3 regions of the Pandoraea oxalativorans genome follow, and region 2 is predicted to be linked to each of the others. Evidence: predicted binding sites of a transcription regulator. Region 2 holds the regulator's gene; each other region holds the start of a gene.
The links. The regulator LexA, encoded in region 2, represses DNA repair genes until DNA is damaged. The targets are predictions, from matches to a motif close to ACTGTATNNNNATACAGT.
Positions count from the first base shown of each region.

Region 1: the regulator LexA is predicted to act here: its motif matches at 4,604-4,621, upstream of MB84_RS08210 (PA0069 family radical SAM protein).
Region 3: the regulator LexA is predicted to act here: its motif matches at 3,783-3,800, upstream of MB84_RS18455 (DUF2471 family protein).

Region 1 covers NZ_CP011253.3:1,818,341-1,826,207, reverse strand. The annotation lists gene rimM (ribosome maturation factor RimM) at 1-170, opposite strand, end outside; gene rpsP (30S ribosomal protein S16) at 298-549, opposite strand; gene MB84_RS08230 (PQQ-dependent sugar dehydrogenase) at 922-2,070, shown strand; gene MB84_RS08225 (META and DUF4377 domain-containing protein) at 2,254-3,066, shown strand; gene MB84_RS08220 (TM2 domain-containing protein) at 3,076-3,525, shown strand; gene MB84_RS08215 (Rossmann-like and DUF2520 domain-containing protein) at 3,535-4,470, shown strand; gene MB84_RS08210 (PA0069 family radical SAM protein) at 4,690-5,868, shown strand; gene MB84_RS08205 (Lrp/AsnC ligand binding domain-containing protein) at 5,878-6,366, opposite strand; gene MB84_RS08200 (D-amino acid dehydrogenase) at 6,471-7,757, shown strand; gene ald (alanine dehydrogenase) at 7,854-7,867, shown strand, end outside.
Region 2 covers NZ_CP011253.3:2,293,034-2,300,900, reverse strand. The annotation lists gene MB84_RS10385 (efflux RND transporter permease subunit) at 1-2,815, shown strand, start outside; gene MB84_RS10380 (copper-binding protein) at 2,812-3,171, shown strand; gene lexA (transcriptional repressor LexA) at 3,377-4,030, shown strand; gene MB84_RS10370 (hypothetical protein) at 4,236-4,658, shown strand; gene MB84_RS10365 (enoyl-CoA hydratase/isomerase family protein) at 4,813-5,925, opposite strand; gene typA (translational GTPase TypA) at 6,086-7,867, opposite strand, start outside.
Region 3 covers NZ_CP011253.3:4,189,262-4,197,128, forward strand. The annotation lists gene MB84_RS18435 (GntR family transcriptional regulator) at 238-876, shown strand; gene MB84_RS18440 (DUF4019 domain-containing protein) at 1,000-1,578, opposite strand; gene MB84_RS18445 (GGDEF domain-containing protein) at 1,713-2,891, shown strand; gene MB84_RS18450 (glutathione S-transferase C-terminal domain-containing protein) at 2,956-3,660, opposite strand; gene MB84_RS18455 (DUF2471 family protein) at 3,829-4,293, shown strand; gene MB84_RS18460 (exonuclease domain-containing protein) at 4,331-6,091, shown strand; gene MB84_RS18465 (LysR family transcriptional regulator) at 6,482-7,462, shown strand; gene MB84_RS18470 (flavin-containing monooxygenase) at 7,459-7,867, shown strand, end outside.

The DNA of each region.
Region 1 (7,867 bases), 470 kb from region 2:
ACCTTGATCCAGCCGCGAATCCCGTAGGCATCGCCGATATAACCCAGCTCGACGAGATCGTCGGGCACCTCGGTTACCGGGGCGAGCACCTGCTCGGCGCGCATACCGGAGGCGCGACGCGCTTCTGCACCGATTTTCAGCGGTACACGCTCACGTGCGGAACGAACCATGCAATCCAACCTTGTGACGAACACACGGCGATGCGTGCCCCAGATTGCTCTAGAGCATGCACCGCCGTTCAATTCTCATGCCATCGGCAAACTGACAGCAATGCGTACCACTCGACTATCTGAAAGCTTAGGCAGCAGCCTTGGCGCCTTGCTTGATCAGACGAGCCACGGTCGGCGACAGTTGTGCGCCAACGCCTTGCCAGTACGTCAGACGGTCTTGAGCGATGCGCAGACCTTCCGTGCCTTCGGCAGCGACCGGGTTGTAGAAGCCAATACGCTCGATGAAGCGGCCATCGCGACGGTTACGCGAGTCGGTTGCAACGATGTTGTAGAACGGGCGCTTCTTCGCGCCGCCGCGAGCCAGGCGGATAACGACCATATTAAATCCTTGTGAATCCAGAAGTGTTCGGACAGAAAACGCGTGATTATAGCGCAAAACCCTCGTCAAAACAAACACTTCGCCAAAGGGAAAGTACACCCCATATAGGCACGCCTATATTAGGGGGCTTGTGCGCCGGCGCCAGCGCCCGATAACCGCTGGTCTACAATGCACGCATCCTTGGTGTGAAGCGAGCCCTGCATGCGACGATTTCCCGATGGATACTCATTCCCATTCCGCCTGCCACGGCACGCGCAGATTGCCGCGCGGGAGGTTCGCCGGGTTGTTCGCCTGATCGGTCCAACCCCTCAAACCCATGAAACGCCTCAATTCGTTGCGACCTCCCATGTCGGCGTAGCTCGGGGCACCCGGATGACTGCGACGAAGTTCGCCACGTGTTTTGCCGTGACACGCGTAGCCGTCCTGGTAAGCACCGCGCTGACGTGCGCCCCGCAACTGGCGACGGCGCGCGACGCCCTTCCCATCGAGCGCCTCTCGCTACCTCAAGGCTTCTACGTCGAAGTCCTTTCCGACCAGGTGCCCGGGGCTCGAGGCATGGCGTTAGGTTCGAGAGGCACGTTGTTTGTCGGAAGCCGGGCGCAGGGCAACGTTTACGCCATTACGCTCGATCCATCGCGCGCCTACGCGGCCAAGGTCCGCACAGTGGCGTCAGGCCTGAACATGCCCGTCGGCGTCGCGATGCGCAATGGCGCTCTCTATATATCGGCCGTGTCGCACATCGTCAGACTCGATGACATCGAAAACCATCTCGACAACCCAGGCAAACCCACCGTCGTCTACGACAAACTTCCCACCGAAAGCCACCAGGGCTGGCGATATATCGCCTTCGGCCCGGACCAGCGTCTCTACGTTAGCGTCGGCGCACCCTGCAATGTCTGCAAGCGCGACGAGAATCGTTACGCGATGATCGGCAGCATGAAGCCCGACGGTACGGACTGGCGGGTCGTCGCCCGCGGCGTGCGCAACACAGTGGGGTTCGACTGGCAGCCCGGCACCAATGCGTTATGGTTCACCGACAACGGTCGCGATATGCTCGGCGACGACGTTCCCGACGACGAACTCAACCGGTTAACGCGCACAGGGGAGCATCTTGGGTTTCCGTACTGCCACGCCGGTGATGTCCCCGCCCCCGACTTCGGCCGCGAAAAGGCGTGCCGCACTTTTTCGCCTCCCATGGCCAAACTGGGTGCCCACGTAGCCGCCCTCGGCATGCGCTTCTACACAGGCAAGCAGTTCCCGGACGATTATCGCGGCAGTATCTTTATTGCTGAGCACGGTTCGTGGAATCGGAGCAGCAAAGTGGGATACCGGGTCGTTCGCGTGGTTCTGGATGCGAAAGGCAACGTCAGCAAGCAGGAAGTTTTTGCGCAGGGATGGTTGGGTGACGGTGACGCCGTGTGGGGTCGCCCCGTCGATCTGCTGACCCTGCCGGACGGATCGCTCCTGATCAGCGACGACCATGCCGGCGCAATATATCGAATCACGTACCGAAAGCCATGAGGTCCCGCGATGACACATTTCACACCAATGGGAAATATCGTCAGACCTACGCAAGGAACTGACCCCAAGCCTGCCCGGTCAACGATGAATGGTACTCACGGCACCGCCATAACACATTGCCCCACGTTCAGCGCGACGTTTTCGCCGTCCCTGCCCTCTTCGCAACTACGCCCAAACAACATCATGACTCAACGCCTACTCTCGTTTCTGCCCCCCTCGTTGACTTCGTATCTGGTCACGCTCCTCGTGCCTGCCGCCATGCTGGCCGGTTGTGCGGCGCCGTCCGGAGGAGGTGCCAATCCCGCATCGGGTACGCCGGATAACGCCGCAGCAGCGACCGCCCCTGCCGACATTCTCGGCACCTGGCAGTTGATGAAATGGGAAGGCACGAGCGACGCGCCGAACCTGCCGGAAGGCCGCGCCATCAATCTGACGTTCAACGACAAGGGGGCTTACTCCGGCACCGGCGGCTGTAATCGCATCTTTGGGCAATACACGATCGGCCCCGGCAAGGGACAACTCAGCATCCAAACCCCGGCAGCAACACGCATGGCCTGCCCGGATTCGATGGCTTTCGAAGACCGCTACCTCAAGACGCTCGCCAGCATGACGCGCTTCGAGCGCCGCGACACGCAATTGATTCTGAGCGCACCGAACGGACCGACACTCACCTATGCATCCCAAACGTTGCTCAACCGCACGGTGGCTGGTGCGAGCGGCACGGCGGCGACGGAAGATCGCATTCTCGATGTCGATTCGCAGATGGCGGACTGTGTCGGCGTGGCACCGCGCAAGTGCTTGCGTGTGCGCGCCCCCGACGACTCCGGCAAATCGCAATGGGAACTCTGGTATGCCCACATCGATGGCTTCGAGTGGAAGCCCGGCGTAGAATACCGCGTGAAAATTCACGGCGAACCTGTCACCAATCCGCCCGCTGACGCGTCGAGCATGCGCTGGACGCTCGTCGAAGTCATTCGGGAAACGCCTGCTCGATAACCATTCCAAATGAACGCAGTCGCTTACAAGTCCAAAACCCTGACCGCCGGTCTCGCCATGCTGTTCGGCACGCTCGGCCTGCATCGCTTCTATCTGTATGGCGTGCGAGACCGCTTCGGCTGGGCCCACATTGTGGGTTCGGCATGCGGCGTAGCCGGCTGGGGACTTCTGGTCACGAGCGAACTGCATTCCGTTTCCGGATGGATACTCACGATTCTGGGCGCCATTTCGCTTTTTTCGGCGTTTCTCGCCGCGATTGTCTACGGCTTGCGTCCAGACGAGCGCTGGAACGCGCAGTTCAACACCCACGTCTCGAACAAGTCGCGGTCGGGCTGGATCGCGGTCATCATCGTCAGCGTGTCGCTGTTTGTGGGCGCCATGCTGATGATGGTCGGTTTGGCCGTTGCATTTCAAACCTACTTTGAGATCCACGACACGCCGAACCGCTTGTCGCAGTAAAAACCGATCGTGACGCCCACTCCCACCGCCCCTTCCCATCGGCCGACGCTGGGCTTCATCGGTGCCGGGCGTGTGGCTCGTGCGCTCGCGCAAGCCGCAACCCGAGCCGGATACGAAGTGACGATCGTTGCTAGCCGGCATATCGACAGTTCGAGCCGCATTGCGACGGCCTTGCCTGATTGTGAGGCCCGCGCCTTCGAACGGTCGGAGACCATGAGCGACGTCTTTTCGCGCGCCGATCTGGTCTTCCTGACGGTGCCTGACGACGCCATAGCGACTTGCGCTGCGCACCTCACGCCGCGAGCGGGCCAGGCACTGGTGCATTGCAGCGGCGCATCCGATGTCGGGCTGCTTACGCCCGCGACGCGCCACGGCGCACAAATTGGCGGCTTTCATCCGCTTTTTCTTTTCGCCGGACTCGACGACGATGCGACCCGCTTGCAGGGATGTGCGATCACCATCGAGGCCGAAGCGCCGCTGAACGACATTCTTCAGCGTCTCGCGGGCGATATGGGCTGCCGCCCGTTGTCGATCCCCGCGGGCGAGCGCATGCGATACCACGCGGGCGCCAACTATGCCGCCAGCTTTCTGCTCTGCCTGCTCGACGAGGCGACTCACCTCTGGAAGTCCATCGGCATGCCCGAGGGCGATGCGCAAGATGCTATGTGGCCGCTGGTCATGGGCACGCTCAACGCTGCGCGCGAACGCGGGCTCCCGGGCGCGCTTGCCGGACCGGTGTCGCGCGGCGACGCCAATATCGTTGCCCGCCACGTCGAAGCGCTCGCAGCCATGGGCGGCAATCATGCAACGCTTTACTCGCTGTTGACCCTGCGCGCCATTCATCTGGCGCGTCAGCGTCCGACCCCGGACAACGCCGCCCTCGACGACATCGCACGGGCGATCGCGCCCTTTATCCCTCCGGTCACGCCCGGCAGTCACACATAGGTTCAGCCAAGCCTCCCAAACAGCCCACCCTATCGCTGCGGCCTGGATCGTCAGCGCCGCAGGTCCGACCAGTGCCAGCGGGATGCCGCTCACCCGATTCACCCCAGTCTTCATGTTTCTCCTTTGCCTCAATACTGTATAAAAACACAGTATAATGACAAGCATTCCCTGCTGCCGTCCGACGGCCGCGACAGGGACAGCTAATTCAGGAGATGAGTCATGGCATCCTCATTCGCGCCGCCCCCGTCGCGCAAGGGCCGAGGCGCCACCGCCAATCTCGAATCGCGCTTTTCGGCGTTCCGGCGCGAGAGCGATGAAACCCGTCATGAATCAGACGCTGCCCAAGAATGCGAAGTCAAATTCGTGACCCAGGTCGCACTGGAAAATGCGCGAACGATCATCTCCCGTAACACCTCGGCGGACATTCCGTTCGATCGCTCGATCAATCCCTACCGTGGATGTGAGCACGGCTGCACCTATTGCTTTGCGCGCCCCACGCACGCCTACCTGGGACTCTCTCCGGGCCTTGACTTCGAGACCCGTTTGTACGCGAAACACAATGCGGCAGAGCGTCTTGACGCCGAGTTGCGCAAGCGCGGTTACCAACCCGCATTGCTTGCGCTTGGCGCAAACACGGATCCCTATCAGCCAATCGAGCGGGAATACGGGATCACGCGCAGCGTCCTGGAAGTGCTGGAGCGTTTTGGGCACCCTGTCGGCATCACCACCAAATCGGCGCTCGTCACGCGCGACATCGACATTCTTTCGCGCATGGCCGCGCGCGGTCTGGCACGGGTCTTCATTTCGGTGGGAACGCTAGATGCGGATATCGCCCGCAAGATGGAACCGCGCGCGAACACGCCGTCGCGACGCATCGACGCCATCCGCAAGCTGACGGATGCCGGTATTCCGACAGGCGTCATCGTCGCGCCGATCGTGCCTGCGCTGACCGATTTCGATATCGAGCGAGTGCTGACGACTGCAGCCGATGCCGGCGCAACCTACGCGGCATACGTGATGTTGCGACTTCCCAGAGAAGTGCACGACGTCTTCGTTGAATGGCTGGAAGCCAATTACCCGTTGCGGGCTCGCCACGTTATGAGCCTGATCGAGCAAGTGCGTGACGGAAAGCACAACAGCTCGGAGTTCGGTACACGGATGAAAGGCACCGGATTACACGCCGAACTGATTCGGCAGCGCTTTCACCTGACCGCACGCAAGTTGGGACTCAATCAGGCCAGACCGCCATTGAGAAACGATCAGTTCTGCGTCCCGGAACTGCCCCCACAGGCCAGTGACGGGAATGGGCCGAATTACAGTCGTCGCGCGCGTCCTGACCGGCAAGCCGTCACCAGCGGACCGGCGAATACGGCAGATCCGCAGATGCCACTTTTTTAGCCGCCCCCCTCACTCGTCGACATGAACGGTGAGCGTTTCCTTGATTTCCTCCATGACAACGTAACTTTTCGACTGCACGGCCCCGGGCAGTTGAAGAAGAATGTCGCCCAGCAACTTCCGATACTCGGACATCTCGCGGATACGCGCCTTGATCAGATAGTCGAAATCCCCCGAAATCAGGTGGCACTCCATGACCTCCGGAATGCGCAGCACTTCCCTGCGGAACTGGTCGAACATGTTGCCGGATTTATGGTCGAGCGTGATTTCGACGAACACCAGCAGTGCCGCGCCCAGCGCCGCCGGATTGACGCGGGCGAAGTAGCCCATGATCACGCCGTCCCGCTCCATGCGTTTCACGCGCTCGATACATGGCGTGATGGACAGACCAACCTGCTCCGACAGGTCCTTCATCGACATTCGGCCGTCCTGTTGGAGCAACGTCAGGATGCGTCGGTCGAGCCGGTCCAGTGTTCGGACGGATTGCTGCTGAACTCTCATGATTTTTTCCTGAATTCAGGCCATATACATTAACTAAACCTACGATTGCGAGAATAGCATGCGAATTATTACTGCATAACTATGGTTTTACAGGAGTCAACGCAATGAAGGTCATCGTTCTCGGCAGCGGCGTCATCGGCGTAACGAGCGCCTACTACCTGGCAAAGGCCGGGCATGACGTCACGGTGCTCGACCGTCAGGCAGGACCGGCGCTCGAAACCAGCTTCGGCAACGCTGGTCAGATTTCGCCCGGATACGCGTCCCCGTGGGCCGCACCGGGGATTCCGGCAAAAGCCGTCAAGTGGCTATTCCAGAAACACGCCCCGCTCGCCATTCGTCCGGACGGCACGCTCACGCAATTGAAGTGGCTCTATCAGATGCTGCGCAATTGCACGCCCGAGCGCTATTCCGTCAACAAGGAACGCATGGTGCGGATCGCCGAGTACAGCCGCGACTGTTTCCGTGAACTGCGCGCAGAGACCGGCATCGCTTACGAGGGCCGTCAGGCAGGCACGCTCCAATTGTTCCGGACCGAAGATCAACTCGAGAACGCGGCGCGCGATATCGCTGTACTCGAAGAGGCCGGCGTGCCGTTCGAACTCCTGGACAGCAAGGCGCTCGCGAGCGCAGAACCGGCACTGGCAGCGGTGTCGCACAAGCTGACCGGCGGCCTGCGCCTGCCGAACGACGAAACCGGCGACTGCCAGATGTTCACGACGCGTCTGGCGGCCATGGCTGAAGCGCTAGGCGTGAAATTCCGCTACAACATGCCGGTCGACGGCCTGAACGTCGTCGGCGACAAGATCGATGGCGTGGTGTGCGCCGGTTCGCTGCAACGTGCGGACGCCTATGTCGTTGCGCTCGGTTCGTACTCCACGCCGTTCCTGCGCGGGATCGTCGATATTCCGGTGTATCCGCTCAAGGGCTACTCGATTACCGTACCGATCGTCGACGCATCGCGCGCCCCGGTTTCCACCATCCTGGATGAAACCTACAAGATCGCGGTGACGCGCTTCGACGACCGTATCCGCGTCGGCGGCATGGCAGAAGTCGTGGGTTACAACAAGCGCCTTAACCCGGCGCGGCGCGCCACGCTGGAGATGGTCGTGAACGATCTGTACCCGGGTGCCGGCAACACGGCGGAAGCGTCTTTCTGGACAGGCCTGCGCCCGATGACACCGGACGGCACGCCGATCGTCGGCGCGACAGCGCTGCGTAACCTGTTCCTGAACACGGGACACGGCACGCTCGGCTGGACGATGTCGTGCGGTTCGGGCCAACTGCTGGCCGACCTGATGTCGGGACGCCGCCCGGCCATTCTGGCCGACGATCTATCGGTGGCGCGCTACAGTGGCGCGTCCCACGCGCAGGCCGAACCGGCCTTCGCCTGACCTTCCAGACGGCACCTTCGGGTGCCGTTTTTGTTTGGGCATCACGTGTTGTCGAATTCGCTGTTCGTAGTCACATCACAACAAAGGAGACGCATCATGAAGATCGGTGT
Region 2 (7,867 bases):
GCATCGCGATCTCGGCCAGTTGCGCGCGCTCAACGACTGGTTTCTGAAGTTCGAACTCAAGTCCGTGCCCGACGTCTCCGAAGTCGCCTCCCTCGGCGGCATGGTACGTCAGTACCAGGTCGTGCTCGATCCGGACAAGTTGCGCGCGTTCGGCATCTCGCAGGCCACCGTCGCCGAAGCGCTCGCGAAAGCGAATCAGGCCTCGGGCGGCTCGGTCGTCGAGATGGCGGAGTCGGAATATATGGTGCGCTCGACAGCGTATCTGCGCTCGCCGGACGACTTCCGTCGCGTGGTCATCCGTGCCGATGCCGCCGGCACACCGGTGTTGCTCGGCGACATCGCTCGCATTCAGATCGGACCGGAAGCGCGCCGGGGCGTGGCGGAGCTCAACGGACAGGGGGAAGTCGCGGGCGGTGTCGTCGTGATGCGCTCGGGCAAAAATGCGCTGGCGACCATCGAGGCCGTGAAAGCGAAACTCGCCGATCTCAAGCACTCGCTGCCGCCGGGCGTGGAACTTGTCACGACGTATGACCGCTCGCAACTCATCGAGCGCGCAGTCGACAACCTGAAAGACAAACTCATCGAAGAGTTCGTCATCGTCGGTATCGTCTGCGCCATCTTTCTGTTCCATCTGCGCAGCGCGCTGGTCGCCATTCTTTCGCTGCCGCTCGGCGTGCTCACTGCGTTTATCGTCATGCGCTATCAGGGGGTGAACGCCAACCTCATGTCGCTTGGTGGCATCGCCATTGCCATCGGGGCGATGATCGATGCCGCCATCGTCATGATCGAGAACGCGCACAAGCATTTCGAAGCGTTCGCGCATGCGCATCCGGGCGAGACGCTAAAACCATCGCGACGATGGGCACTCGTTGCCGAATCCGCCGCGGAAGTCGGCCCTGCCCTGTTCTTCTCGCTGCTGATCATTACGCTGTCGTTCATCCCTGTCTTCTCGCTCGAAGGACAGGAGGGCAAACTCTTCTCCCCGCTCGCGTTCACGAAGACGTACACGATTGCCGCCGCTGCCGGGCTGTCGGTGACACTGGTGCCGGTGCTGATGGGCTACCTCGTTCGCGGACGCATCCCGCAGGAGGCCGCCAACCCCATCAACCGGGTGCTGATGGCAATGTACCGTCCGCTGCTCGAAGCGACATTGCGCCGCCCGTGGATCACGCTCGGCGCGGCGCTCGTGGCGCTGGCGGTCACGGCGATCCCCATCTCCCGGCTCGGCGGTGAATTCATGCCGCCGCTCGACGAAGGCGATCTGCTGTACATGCCGACGGCGTTGCCGGGGATCTCGGTGCAGAAAGCGTCCGAATTGTTGCAGCAGACCGACCGGCTCATCAAGACGGTGCCCGAAGTGCAGACCGTGTTCGGAAAGTCGGGGCGCGCCGACTCAGCCACCGATCCCGCCCCGCTGGAAATGTTCGAGACGACCATCCGGTTCAAGCCGCGCAGTCAATGGCGTGCGGGCATGACGCCGCAGAAGCTGATCGACGAACTCGACAGCCGTGTGAAAGTCCCCGGGCTGTCGAATGTCTGGGTCCCCCCTATCCGCAACCGTCTGGACATGCTCTCGACCGGCATCAAAACGCCCGTGGGCGTAAAGATTTCGGGACCGGATCTTGCGGGGATCGACAAGATCGCGTCGCAAATCGAGGCGACGGTGAAGCATGCGCCGGGGGTGACGTCCGCACTCGCGGAACGACTGAACGGCGGACGTTATGTCGACGTCGATATCGACCGCCTTGCCGCTGCGCGCTATGGGCTGGCGATTGCCGACATTCAGGCCGTCGTCTCGTCCGCAGTTGGCGGCGAGAACGTCGGAGAAGTCATTGCGGGGCGCGAGCGCTTCCCGATCAACTTGCGCTATCCGCGTGAATTCCGCGACTCGGTAGAGACACTGCGCGACCTGCCGATCGTGACGGATCGCGGGGCACAGATTCGACTCGGCGACGTGGCGACACTTCGGGTCGAAGACGGGCCACCGATGATCCGCAGTGAAAACGCTCGATTGTCCGGGTACGTCTACATCGACCTGCGCAACACCGACCTGCAAACGGCTGTCGCTGGCATGCAGCGCCTCGTCGCCGAAAAAGTGGCCGTGCCGCCCGGGTATTCGATTGCATGGTCGGGGCAGTTCGAGTACCTCGAACGCGCAGCGGCCAAGTTGCGCACGGTGATCCCGATCACGCTCGCGGTCATCTTTGTGCTGCTCTTGCTGACATTCAACTCGGCCGTCGACGCGCTGATGCTGATGTCGACGATTCCCTTCGCGCTCGTTGGCGGCTTCTGGCTGATCTGGGGGCTGGGGCATGCGGTGTCGGTGGCAACCTCCGTGGGCTTCATCGCGCTGGCGGGGGTGGCGGCGGAATTCGGCGTTGTGATGCTGCTGTATCTGCGTGGTGCGCTGGACCGGCGACTGGCAAACGGCGCGACACCCGACGAAGCGCTGATCGTCGAGGCGATTCGCGAAGGCGCGGTCCTTCGCGTGCGGCCGAAAGCCATGACAGTCGCGGTCATTCTGGCCGGCCTCATCCCGATCATGATCGGCCACGGCGCAGGGTCCGAAGTCATGCAGCGTATCGCCGCCCCGATGGTCGGGGGCATGGTGACCGCCCCCCTGCTGTCCATGTTCGTCATTCCCGCCGCATGGCTGCTGTTGCAGCGGCGGCGCCTGCGGCGCGCGGTGCCACCGCTGGCGCCCCGGACAGCCGGTCTGTCAGATGCGCCGCATGCCGGCCCGTCCACAGTTGTCCCCTCTGTTGTTCCACACGGCACCGACGTGCCGTCCACTTCCTCTGGAGAAATGCAATGAAACAAGTCCTGATCGTTTCCGGTGTGCTTTTGGCTGGCTGGGGTGCTTCGGCATCGTCCGCATTCGCAGCCGGCGATTCAAGCCATATGGGCAACATGGCGATGCCGGGCAAACCGGCCGTCGACACCAGTGCCGACAGCGCGTTGACCGACGCGACGGTCAAGAGCATCGATACGTCGACCGGCATGGTGATGCTCGCGCACGGCGCGATGGCCAACATCGCCATGCCCGCCATGACGATGGCCTACAAGGCGAAGGATGCTGCCATGGCCAGGAGCGTGCATCCGGGTGACAAGGTGCGGGTGCGCGTGGAAAACGTCGGCGGCACGCTCATGATCGTTCGCATGGACAAGTAAGCGCCACGGCAGCCGCGCGACGAGCACCGGGCTTCCATGACGGGAAGCCCGGTGTTCCGGGGCGCGACGGCCCTCAAGGATTGGACGGACCGTCGTGAGACGGGCATGTCTAGCGCAAACTTCATGCAGTACATGAAGTTTTCCCTTGCGTTTTTGCAAACACTGTACAAAAATACAGCCACCTGTGCTTCCATACAGTGATGCCATGATCAAACTTACCGCCCGTCAACAGCAGGTCTATGAACTGGTTCAGCAAGCGATCGAGCGCACCGGCTTTCCGCCGACGCGCGCGGAGATTGCCGCAGAACTGGGCTTCTCCTCCGCCAACGCCGCCGAGGAGCACCTGCGGGCGCTGGCGCGCAAAGGCGTGATCGAGCTGGCCGCCGGTCAATCGCGTGGGATTCGCCTGAAGCGTCTGGACGACGCTGGCGGCACGCATCAGTTCACACTGCCGCACATGGGCCTCATGCAGTTGTCGCTGCCGCTCGTCGGCCGTGTCGCTGCAGGCAGCCCGATCCTGGCGCAGGAACATATCGAACGCAACTTCCAGTGCGATCCGAACATGTTTGCGCGTCAGCCCGATTACCTGCTGAAGGTGCGCGGAATGTCGATGCGCGACGCGGGCATTCTCGACGGCGACCTGCTTGCCGTGCAGAAGGCGGCCGACGCGCGCGAAGGTCAGATCGTCGTCGCACGCATCGGCGACGACGTGACCGTCAAGCGTTTTCACCGCGTGAAGGGCGGCGTCGAACTGATTGCCGAGAACCCCGATTTCGAAAACATCAATGTCGACGAAGGCAGCGGTGATTTCGCGCTGGAAGGGATTGCGGTCGGTCTGATTCGCAACAACGATCTATGAACGATCAATGAGCGGCCGCTGACGGTCGCTCATCGCGAACCGGGGTAGCGCGACACTGCGGCTCGCCCCACTCCCTGAAGATTTGCATTTGATTGCGCCGGGCTGGGTCCGGCGCCCGTGCCCTGCTGCGCCTACGATTCGTGAGACGAGCGCCATTCGCAGCGAGACACGTCCCTCTGACCCGCTTTGAAAGAAGGATCGCATCATGGCTCGACTCTTTGGTTTGCTGCGTACGTCTCTCGGTCAATCGCCTGTGCGCGTGTCGTCGCAAACGCGACTCTCTGCGGTGTACGGTCTCTCCGCGCTGTCCGGACCGTTTGCGTCGGCGCCTGCCATCGCCCGCTCCTATACCGTACCCACGCGCACGCGCACCACCACGCTGCCGCGCACCATTGCCGCCGCCGTCGCGTCGGCCACCCGCCGGGGTTGCCCCGCCGGGAAAGCCGTGAAGGCATTGCGCAATGTTCGGGAACAGCAGGCGCGTCGTGAGGTGCAAGACACGCAGGAAGGTCACGATGTGCGCGTTTATCGGGACAGGTCGCACATCGTGATGGTCGGCACGTTCGCCGACATCTGTCGCAAACTCGATCAGGCCGTTGGCGAACAGTTCTGCCAGGCGGCGGTTTGACGATTTGCACCGGCCCTTCAGCTCATTGGCTCGTTAGCTCGTTAGCGCGTTGCGCGAAGACGAGTTGAAGCCAGCACGGCACTCCGGTGCGTGCGGCTTATTCGCGACGACTCGCAGTCAAGCTCGCTTGCGTTGTGAAACGCACTTACCGGGGTCACTGCCCCAGCGTAAGCAACGGATGATCGGCACCGCAGCGCTCGCCGTCGAAGAATCGCGCGACGTCTTCCGGCGTCACCGCTTCGATGCTCGCGTGTTGCCAACGCGGCTTGTGGTCCTTGTCGATCACCATCGCGCGAATGCCCTCGACGCCTTCGGCCCCGGTGCGGCCGTCGAGATTGAAGACGCTGCGCATCATCAACCACTCTTCACGCAGTTCGTCCGCGAGCGACAACTTGCGGGCACGACGCACCTGCTCAAGCGCCACGCACGTCATCAACGGCGAACGCCTGGTGCGCAGCAGGTCTTCCGTCTCCTCCGCCCAGCCCGAGTATTCGCAACGTGCTTCGAGTTTGAGGCCCTTCAGAATCGCAGGCATGTCTGCCAGACCGAAGTGCTCGTCGATCACGCTGCGTAACGGCGCGAGCTTACCGGGTGCGAGACCGGCAGGTGGCAGACTTTCGCGCGCGAACGTGCGCGCCGCGTCCAGCACTGCATCGCTATCCTGCCAGTCGCCATTGGCCAGCCGGTCGCACAACTCGGGCAGCGACGCGCGCGGCACGACCACGTCCGCCAAACCGATTTCACACGCATCGACTGCGCCGAACACGATCCCTGTGGTGCCAAGGTACTCACCGAGGTGCCCCGCGAGATTCGCAAGGAAGAACCCGCCGCCGACATCCGGGAACAGACCGATGGCGGTCTCGGGCATCGCCATGCGCGTCGCCTCCGTGACGATGCGCAACGTCGCCCCTTGCGAGATGCCCATGCCACCGCCCATGACCACGCCGTCCATCAGCGCGATGTACGGCTTCGGATACGACGCGATCGTATAGTTGAGCCGATACTCGTCGGTGAAGAAATCCATGATGTCGGTGCGACCCGCGCTGATAGCCTCATGGAAGTAGCGAATGTCACCGCCCGCGCACAACCCCTTCTCGCCCTCGCCTCGCAGTACGACACCCAGCACCGTGGGATCGTCGCGCCACTGATCGAGCGCGAGAGCCATCGCACGAATCATGTCATGCGACAACGCATTGAGTGCCTTCGGGCGCGTCAGCGTGACGAAGCCGATACGGCCACGGATTTCGGTTCGAACAAAATCGGTCATGTCAGACAAGGACTCCGGAAACGTCAACGGATGGGGGGATGAAAGTTCTGGGCCAACAAAAGCAAAAAAGCCGGCGCATGGCACCGGCTTTTCTTCCAACGGACGGATCCCGCAGCGCGACGGACTTGCCATCCGTTGCACCGCGCTGCCATCGCCGGCTTTACTTCTCTTCGCGCGAGGCGCGCTTGCGCTCGTGTTCGATCAGGTGACGCTTGCGCAGGCGAATCGTCTGCGGCGTGACTTCGACCAGTTCGTCGTCGTCGATGAATTCCACGGCGTATTCGAGGCTCATCGCGATCGGCGGCACCAAGCGCACAGCTTCGTCGGTACCCGACGCACGCACGTTCGTGAGCTGCTTGCCCTTGATCGGGTTGACCACGAGGTCGTTATCGCGGCTGTGAATACCGATGATCATGCCTTCGTAGAGGGCGTCACCCGGCTTCACGAACATGCGACCACGATCCTGCAACTTCCACAGTGCGTAGGCCACGGCATCGCCGTTGTCCTGCGAGATCAACACGCCGTTACGACGCTCGCCCAGCGAACCATCCTTGACCGGTGCGTAGGCATCGAAGATGTGGCTCATCAGGCCCGTACCACGCGTCATCGACAGGAAATCGCCCTGGAAGCCAATCAGGCCACGCGCGGGAATGCGGTACTCAAGACGCGTACGGCCACGACCGTCCGACACCATGTCCAGCATTTCACCCTTGCGACGACCGATTTCCTCCATGACGCCGCCCTGGTGTTCGTCTTCCAGGTCGATGGTCAGCATTTCGTACGGCTCGTGCCTCACGCCGTCGATTTCCTTGATCACCACGCGCGGACGCGACACGGCCAGTTCATAGCCTTCGCGACGCATGTTCTCGATCAGAATCGTCAGGTGCAGTTCGCCACGGCCCGACACTTCAAAGACCGAGTCGCTGTCGGTGTCCTTCACACGCAGCGCCACGTTGTGATTGAGTTCCTTGTCCAGACGGTCGCGGATCTGACGGCTCGTCACGAACTTGCCTTCACGGCCGGCGAGCGGCGACGTGTTCACGCAGAAGTTCATCGTGAGCGTCGGCTCGTCGACGGTCAGCAGCGGCAGCGCTTCCGGCGTATCCACGTCGCAGATGGTCACGCCGATACCCACGTCTTCAATACCGTTGATCAGCACGATGTCGCCGGCTTCGGCGCCTTCGTCCGACATCACGCGCTCCAGACCCTTGAAGGTCAGCACCTGATTGATCTTGCGCTTGAGAATTTCACCGTCCGGGCCCGAACGCATCACCACTTGCTGGCCCGGCTTGACGCGGCCACGCGTGATACGGCCAATACCGATACGGCCGACGAACGTCGAGTAGTCGAGCGAGCTGATTTGCAACTGGAGCGGCGCGTCCGGATCGGCATCGCGAACCGGCACGTGTTCGAGGATCGCGTCGAACAGCGGCTTCATGGTGCCTTCGCGAACGTTCGAATCGAGGCTTGCGAAGCCGTTCAGGGCCGAAGCGTAGACGACCGGGAAGTCGAGCTGTTCGTTGGTGGCGCCGAGCTTGTCCATCAGATCGAACGTCTGGTCGATGACCCAGTCCGGACGTGCGCCCGGGCGATCGATCTTGTTGACCACGACGATCGGCTTCAGACCGAGGCCCAGGGCCTTGCGGGTCACGAAGCGCGTTTGCGGCATCGGGCCTTCGACGGCGTCGACGACCAGCAGCACGCTGTCGACCATCGAGAGCACACGCTCCACTTCACCGCCGAAGTCCGCGTGTCCCGGGGTATCGACGATGTTGATGTGCGTGCCTTCGTACTCGACGGCGCAGTTTTTGGCGAGGATCGTGATGCCGCGCTCTTTTTCGATGTCGTTCGAGTCCATCACGCGTTCAGCGACTTGCTGGTTTTCGCGGAAGGTGCCCGACTGGCGCAGCAACTGGTCGACGAGCGTGGTTTTGCCGTGGTC
Region 3 (7,867 bases), 1.9 Mb from region 2:
CCTGTCGCGCATGACTGGCAAGACTTTGACCTTTTGGGAACGGTTTTCGGGGTGCCGAAAGAAACTCGGTAAAATCCGCAGCGGCATGGGGGGACAGGGCACACGACGCGCCCGGATGCATGCATGACACCTACATCGTGCAGTCTCATGCCCGAGCGGTCCGGCGAGGTCGGCAACGCTCACCGAAGTCGAAGTACACGGCGCACGCGCCGGCTCTAGGGAAGACACAAGCATCAGATGAAAGCGCCCAGCAACCTGATTACCGGTGAAGTGCGGAGCAAGATCCGCGGAATGATTCTCGCTTCGGAGCTCAAGCCGGGGCAGCGCCTCATCGAGGACGATCTGATTCAATTGCTGGGCGTCGGTCGCACGCCCGTGCGCGAAGCGTTGCTGATCCTGCAAGGCGAAGGCTTTATCGCCCGTAACCGTGGCTGGGAAGTTCAGGGAGCCGATCATCTGCCCGTGCGCACCATCTTCGAGAGCCGTATCGCCATCGAATCCGAGACCGCCCGCCTGGCGGCACGCAAAATTTCGCCCGAGATGTGCGACGCGCTCGATGCCCTCATCGAACAGATGGAGCCGACGGCCAATCTGCCGCGTCTGGCGCTCAATCGTCTCAATACGGAATTCCACGACCTGATCGTGAAGGCGGCAGATAACGTCGTGATCGCGCAGTTTCACGAACGTACGCAGTTCTATTACTGGGCGCTGCGCGTGCCCGTCATGTTCTCGGACGAACAACTGCGCACCACCAACGATCAGCATCGCGAACTGGTCGCGGCCCTGCGCGCGCATGACGAAGCGCTTGCCGAACAGATCGCCCGCACCCACGTCGAGACGACCATGGACATCGTCGAGCCCGCGCTGCCGCGCTGAGACGCTGAGACGCTGAGACGCTGAGACGCTGAGACGCTGAGACGCTGAGACGCTGAAACGCTGAAAGGCCCGCTCCCTGAGCGGGCTTGATCGATCAATCGCTGCGTCGCCGCATTGCCGAACTTAGCGCACGAGGTAACCGGCGACGCGCCAGCGACCGTCGGGACCGAAGACCATCGTGACCATTTCATGCGCTTCGGCCTTGTGTTCGAACACGGTCCCGTACTGAATCACCACGTATTCCCCGTCCGGCTGCCCGGGCAGCGTGCGGGTAAAGACAGCATCCAGCGTCTTACGTGACTTCACCTTCCCCAACGGCCCACGCGCGGCTTGCAGATTCGCGGCCCAGTCTTCGGCCGAAATCGCCCGCTGAAATACCGGCGCGGCCTGATCCCAGCTTTGTTGCCCACGGTTGATGTCGGCAAGCCCCAACCACAGGTTGGCAGCTTCGAGCGCGGGGCGCACGTCGCGATTGATGTCGGCCGCCGGTGCCGTGCCGGCCTCGGCACCGCTCGCGGGCGTGGCGAACAAGGGCGGCTGCGCCGCACGGCGTCGCATCGGCTCTTGCTGCGCGTGCACCGACATGGCGCTGAGTCCGGTGGCCACGCCGAGGACAAGCGCCGTCGCACGCATCGCAGCGCGATGGCGGAAACGGACGGAAAGGCGGGAATGAAGGGATGCGTTGAATGGGGTCGTCGGCATTGACGAAAAATCCTCGAAGCAAAAATGACTGACCCGGTCATTCTACTGGCGTCGCCCTCAATGGAATGTAACGCGCGTCGCGGCGTACATTACAATGCTCAACACATGCCAGCCCCCACGCATTGGCCATTGCCATGTTGACGACGTCCCTGCTCGCGATCACCTCACTGCTCAGCTTCATGATGTTGCTGATCGTGGGTTCCCTGCTACGCTCACGCGTGGCCGGGGTTCGGGAATGGTCCCTCGCCAATGTCGCCGTTCTGGTCGCGCTGCCGCTGTTCGCATTGCGCGGCGTCGTTCCCGATTTCCTGTCGATCCCCGTTGCGAACCTGACGCTGTCGGGCGGCTTGCTGCTCTACTTCGCCGGATGCGCGCGCTTTCTCGGCCGGCGGCCGCACTGGCCCGCGCTGGGGGCGTCGCTCGGCGTACTCACGGCGGCGATCCTGTTTTTCTACTACGGTATCGACAACCCACAGCTGCGCGTGGTGATCGTCTCGGCGTATCACGCGATCTGGCTGCTGGCGGTGTCGGTGCTGATCCTGCGTCACGTGCCGCCGCGCCGTCAGCGCTACAACTACTGGCTGACGGCCGCCATGGCAGCGGCGTTCTCTGTCGCACACATCGTGCGGGGCGCGATCTTCGGATGGACGCCCGCGCCCGGTCCGGAAGTGTTCGCACCCACGCTGTTCAACACCATCATGCTCATCATCGGTACGATCGTGATGCCCGCGATGACGATGGGCGCCGTGCTGATGATTCACGATGCGATGCTCGCCACGGCAGAAGAAGCGGCCAACCGCGACTATCTGACGGGCGCGCTCTCACGCAAGCATTTCGATCTGCTCGCGCGTCAGGAGATGGTGCGTGCAGTGGCGCGCGGCTGGCCGCTGTCCATCGTCGTCATCGATCTGGATCACTTCAAGTCGATCAACGACACCCACGGCCATGCGGGTGGCGACACGGTGTTGCGTGAGTTCGTGAAACTGGTGCGCGACAGTCTGCGCGAGGGCGATGTCTTCGGGCGGCTCGGCGGCGAGGAGTTCGCGGTGCTGTTGCCCGGCACCGACACAGCGGGGGCCATTCGCATTGCCGAGCGCCTGCGCACGCAGGCGAGCCGTCATCTGGTGGCGGGGCCCTTCGGGGTGTGCCACTACACGCTGAGCGGCGGCGTGGCGACATGGGTCGAACGCGAAAGCCTCGAAGCCCTGTGCATGCGCGCCGACCGGGCGCTGTACGCCGCGAAAATCTCGGGGCGCAATCTCGTGCTCTCCGATGTGCTGCCCAGCGACGAGACGGCGTCCGAAGCGGGTTGACGGCGCCCGCGCGGCGACGATGCGGGAGACGCGCCGCCGCCGCGCGGGCAAGGCGCAAACAGGTTCAGGCAAGCTCAGGGAAAAACTCACTGCGCATACGCGCTACGTAAGCTGTCAGATTCGGGTGTTGCTCGATCTCGTCGCGCAGCGGCATATGAAACGCTGGCGTCAGCGCGCCTGAGATAAAGGCGAACGCGGTGGCATCGGCACCGCACGGCGTGTCGCCGAAGAAGTAAGGCTTGTCGCCCAGCATCTGCGCCGCCGCCTGCGCACCGCGCGCCAGTATCCGCGTCGCTTCCTCCGGCTTGTAACGCCCGGTGCCCTGCCCGTGCAGCGTGTTGCGGATCTTGCGACGGATCATCGCCTGCGCGAGCGGACGCACCGGCCACGGAATCGAACGGAAGAACGACGCAGGCCCTTTGGCGAAGTTCGCGTCGTCGCACCAGCGTGCCTGCACGACATACCAGTAGAAGTGATCTTCCAGCGCCTTCTCGAACATCCACGCCGCGCCGCGCTGCTCCGGCGTCAGACGCCTGTCGAAGTCGACCCCGTACTTCTGCTCGATGTGCATCCGGATCAGCGTCGAGTCGGCGACGATCTCGCCATCGTCCTCGATATAGGGCAGCTTGCCCTTCGGCGCACGCCGAAAACCGCCACGATCGGTGCGGTACGGCACCCCGGCGAGCTTGAGCAGCATCTCCGCCTTGACGACGAACGGACTTGCATCGGGCAGCCCGAAGGCGGGGCCGAAGGTTTGCAGTGTCAACATCGCAGGCGTGCTCCTGAGCGAAAAGAATGGCGCAGAGTATTACACGACGCAACCGCCGCGACGAGCCTGTCCCCATCCGCCGCCGTCGTCACTTGTTCACGCTCCGGATACGTGGCGTGCACACTGTGGTTTTATACAGTATGATGTCCTCCAATCGAGGAACATCTCATGGAAACCATCGACTGGGATCAACTGGCGCTGAGCGCCGCCGAACGCGACCTTGCGGGCATCGTCCGCGAGATCGCCGCGCGCTATGCGCAGCAACGCCTGACGACCGTCGTGCCGGGAGATGGCGCGCCGCTCGACTGGCATACGCTGGTCGCCATTGCCGACGAAGCGGAAGCGGATATCGGGCTTCAGGCACGACACGAGCCGTGGGTACTTGCAGGCCTGCTGCGTCTGCCCGGCGATGAAGCGCTTCGCCGCGATGGCGAGTTGCCGTCGCTCGACGCGGCCGTCGACCTGCAATGGCCCGACGCCCCGGCACCGGCCGTCTTTCGCGCCATCGTCACCGCGTTCACCGCGCTCGCCGACGACGAACCGACCACAGACGGTGCGGCCCCGTCGTTCATGGCTGGCGCTTCGGCGCGTCTGTCGACAGCCCCCGCCGGTGGTTCGGCGTGTTCGGCCTGAGCGCTGGGTAGCCCGCACCGGAAACGAGGTCCTGCAAGTGTTCGAGAACGTAGTCGAAGACGCCAATGCCGTGCCGATCCTGCCGGAAGGTATCGATCCGGACGCGCTCGCCCGTTCGCTGCCCGCCCCGATGGTCTTCGTCGATCTGGAGACGACCGGGGGCAATGCGCTTGAGGATCGCATCACCGAAATCGGTGTGGTCGAAGTCGGCCCCCACGGCATCGAACAGTGGAGCACGCTGCTTGACCCTGCCGAGCCGATTCCGCCTTTCATTCAGAAGCTGACGGGCATCACCAACGAGATGGTGCGCGGTCAGCCCGCGTTCGACACGCTCGCACAAGGGCTTGCCGAGCGTCTGCACGGCAAGCTGTTCGTCGCCCATAACGCCCGCTTCGATTACGGCTTTCTCAAGAACGAATTCCGCCGCGCGGGCATCTGTTTTCAGGCGGATGTCCTGTGCACGGTGCGTCTGTCGCGCTTGCTGTTTCCGTCGGCCGCCCGCCATGGGCTGGACGCCCTGATCGCTCGCTTTGGCCTTGCGCCGCAGGGCCGTCACCGCGCATTGGCCGATGCCGACCTGCTCTGGCAGTTCTGGCAAAAACTCCACACGCTCTATACGCCCGACCTGATCGGACAAGCGGTGCAACGCGTGACGAAACGATCGAGCCAGCCGCCGCAACTGCCTGACGAAGCCATCGACGCGCTGCCCGACAGTCCCGGCGTCTATCTCTTCTATGGCGAAGGCGACACGCTGCTGTATGTCGGCAAGAGCGTAGACGTGCGCGCGCGGGTGCGCTCGCACTTCTCCAGCGATCATCAGGTCGCCAAGGATCTGCGCATCTCGCAGGAAATCCGGCGCGTCGAGGTGCGGCGCACGGTCGGAGAACTCGGTGCGCTGTTGCTTGAATCGCAGTTGGTCAAACAGTTGCAGCCAGTGCACAACCGGATGCTGCGCCGCTCGGCGAGTCTCTACAGTTGGCAGTTGACGCAGGAAAGCGACACGCCGCAGCTGGTGAGCGCAAAGACGGTGGACTTTTCCGGGGCCGAATCGCTGTACGGCACGTTCTCGTCGCGCAACGGTGCGGAGCGTTCGTTGCGTGCGCTGGCCGACGAACATCGACTGTGCTGCGCACAACTGGGGCTGGAGAAGGTCGCGAAGGGGCGTCCTTGCTTCGGCTATCAGGTCAAACGTTGCGACGGGGTGTGCGTGGGCGAAGCACCGCTGGCGGACCACACGAAACGCACGCGCGAAGCCCTCGCGACCCTGCAACTCGACACGTGGCCCTACGACGGCCCCATCGCCATCGAAGAGCACGGCGGCGACGACGTCGAATACCACGTCATCGACCGGTGGCAGTATCTGGGCAGCGTTGCATCGCGCGATGCATTGGACGCGCTGGTCGACAATATGCCTGCGGCGACGGGCTTCGACCCCGACATCTACCGCTTGCTGGGTCGACGTCTTGCTGTCTCACGGAATACGGAACCGGCGGCCCCGCTCGTCCCCGGCCCTCTGCCCGCCGCCCTACCAGCGGTCCTGCCAGCGGTCCTGCCCGCAGACCCGGCCGTCTGCGCCACGGACGAGACCTCGGTCGCCGCCGTCCCCCCTAGGCCCCCGGCACGCCGTGTCGCTGCCCCATTGACGGTGCTGCTGCTCACCCGGCCCGCGTTTCGTCTGAGCCACGTCGAGCGGCCCGACGCCGCGCCCAGGAAACCGCGAAGTGTGGCGCTTTTGCGTCGCCGTCAGCCACGTCCTGAAGATCCTGACCAGCTTCGGCTCCCGTTCGACGTCCGGTAACGCACTACGCGTCACACACACGTCCCACACGCGGCCTCCTCGCGGGCAGTGCAACGTGCGTCTCGTCTTAAGCGATGAGACGAAAAACCCCACATCCAGCAAGTTCAATCGCCCGAAGCGAACGCCCGTGTCTCACCCGGCGAGACGCTTCCCAAGGCCTTCCGGCCCACGCAATTTCTTTTCCCCCTTGCGTCACCTAGGCAAAACCCTCCTTTCCACTTCGGGTCATGAGCATATAAACATTAAGTATTTGCAGGATGCATGCTGTAGGTCGAAGAATACGCAATCCGAATACAACAGGTTGCGACATCGACGGCGCTGGCGTCGTCGACGACCGGAGAAAGCGCGCGTAGGGGTACGTGCGCCGTTCTCATCCCCACACCGAGCCAGATGGAATTACGCCCACTCGAAGCCTTCGCGGCGGTCATGTCGACCGGCAGCATCACTGCAGCCGGGCGTCTGCTCGGGCGCTCGCAACCTGCCATCACCCGCATGATTCAGGAGCTCGAAGCCGAGATCGGTTACGCCCTGTTCACGCGCAGCGGCCCGCGCGTCACCCCCACGGAACAAGGCTTTCTCCTGTTTGAAGACGTCGAGCACGTGCTCGCCGGTTTGCAGCAGATTCGCGCCCGCGCCGACGAGATCGCGCGCGGCCAGACCCGCCCGCTGCACGTGGCCGCCACCTCGGCGCTGGCCGCCGGGCTGGTGCCCGCTGCGCTCGCGTTGCCCGGTCTCGCCCACGACGCCCAACAGATCCAGATGCGCAGCACGTCGCCCGAGCAGGTCGTACATGCCGTGTTGACCGGTGCAGCCGACATCGGCGTGACCAGCCTGCCGCTGGAGCATCGCGGCATCGTCGTGCACTGGATCGGCGAATCGGCTTGCGTGGCTGCGGTGCGCAGCGACGACCCGCTGGCCCGTCACGATCGTCTGCCGCTGGCGGAGTGCGCCGGGCGTCGCATCATTACCATGCAGAACCCGTATCGTCTGCGCCGTCGTCTCGATCAGGCATTCTCGCAAGCAGGTGTCGCACCGGCCGGTCTCATCGAGACGAATGCGGCGATCAATGCGATGACCGCCGTGCGCGCGGGCCTCGGTGTGGCCGTTCTCGAACCGGTGACGGCCTACGGTCTGCCGCTGGCCGACGTCGCTGTGCGGCCCATCGACGCCGATATTCCGTTCTTCTTTGGCGTCATCACGCGCGACGCCCGTGCGCCGTCCCCCGCCGCCCTCGCCCTCGTCGATGCGCTGGCCGACGCCGCCCGCGCGCTGCTGCCCGATTTCGTCCAACGCGCCGCCACCGAACACGCTCAAGTCCTTCAGTCGCTCTACGGCGACTTGCCCGCTCCCAAGGAAGCTCAGTCGTCATGACCCTGTCCACGACCACCCCGACCTCCGCCACCGGCCTGGCCGCGCTCGAAGCGCGTCTGCGTCAGGACCTCGCCTGGCTCGAATTGCCTGCCAAGCGCTGGGTACCCGAGCGCACGTACAACGCTCAGCCCGTACTCGACGTCGCCATCATCGGCGGCGGTATGGCCGGACTCGCAGCTGCGACGTCGCTCACGCACCTCGGCGTGGGTGCCGTGATCTTCGATCAGTCGCCGCGCGGCTTCGAAGGTCCGTGGGCCACGACCGCGCGCATGGAAACCCTGCGCTCGCCCAAGCAGCTCACCGGCCCGGCGCTCGGCTTGCCCGCGCTCACCTTCCGCGCATGGTTCGAAGCGCAGTTCGGCATCGACGCCTGGGACGCCCTGGACAAGATCCCGCGTCTGCAAT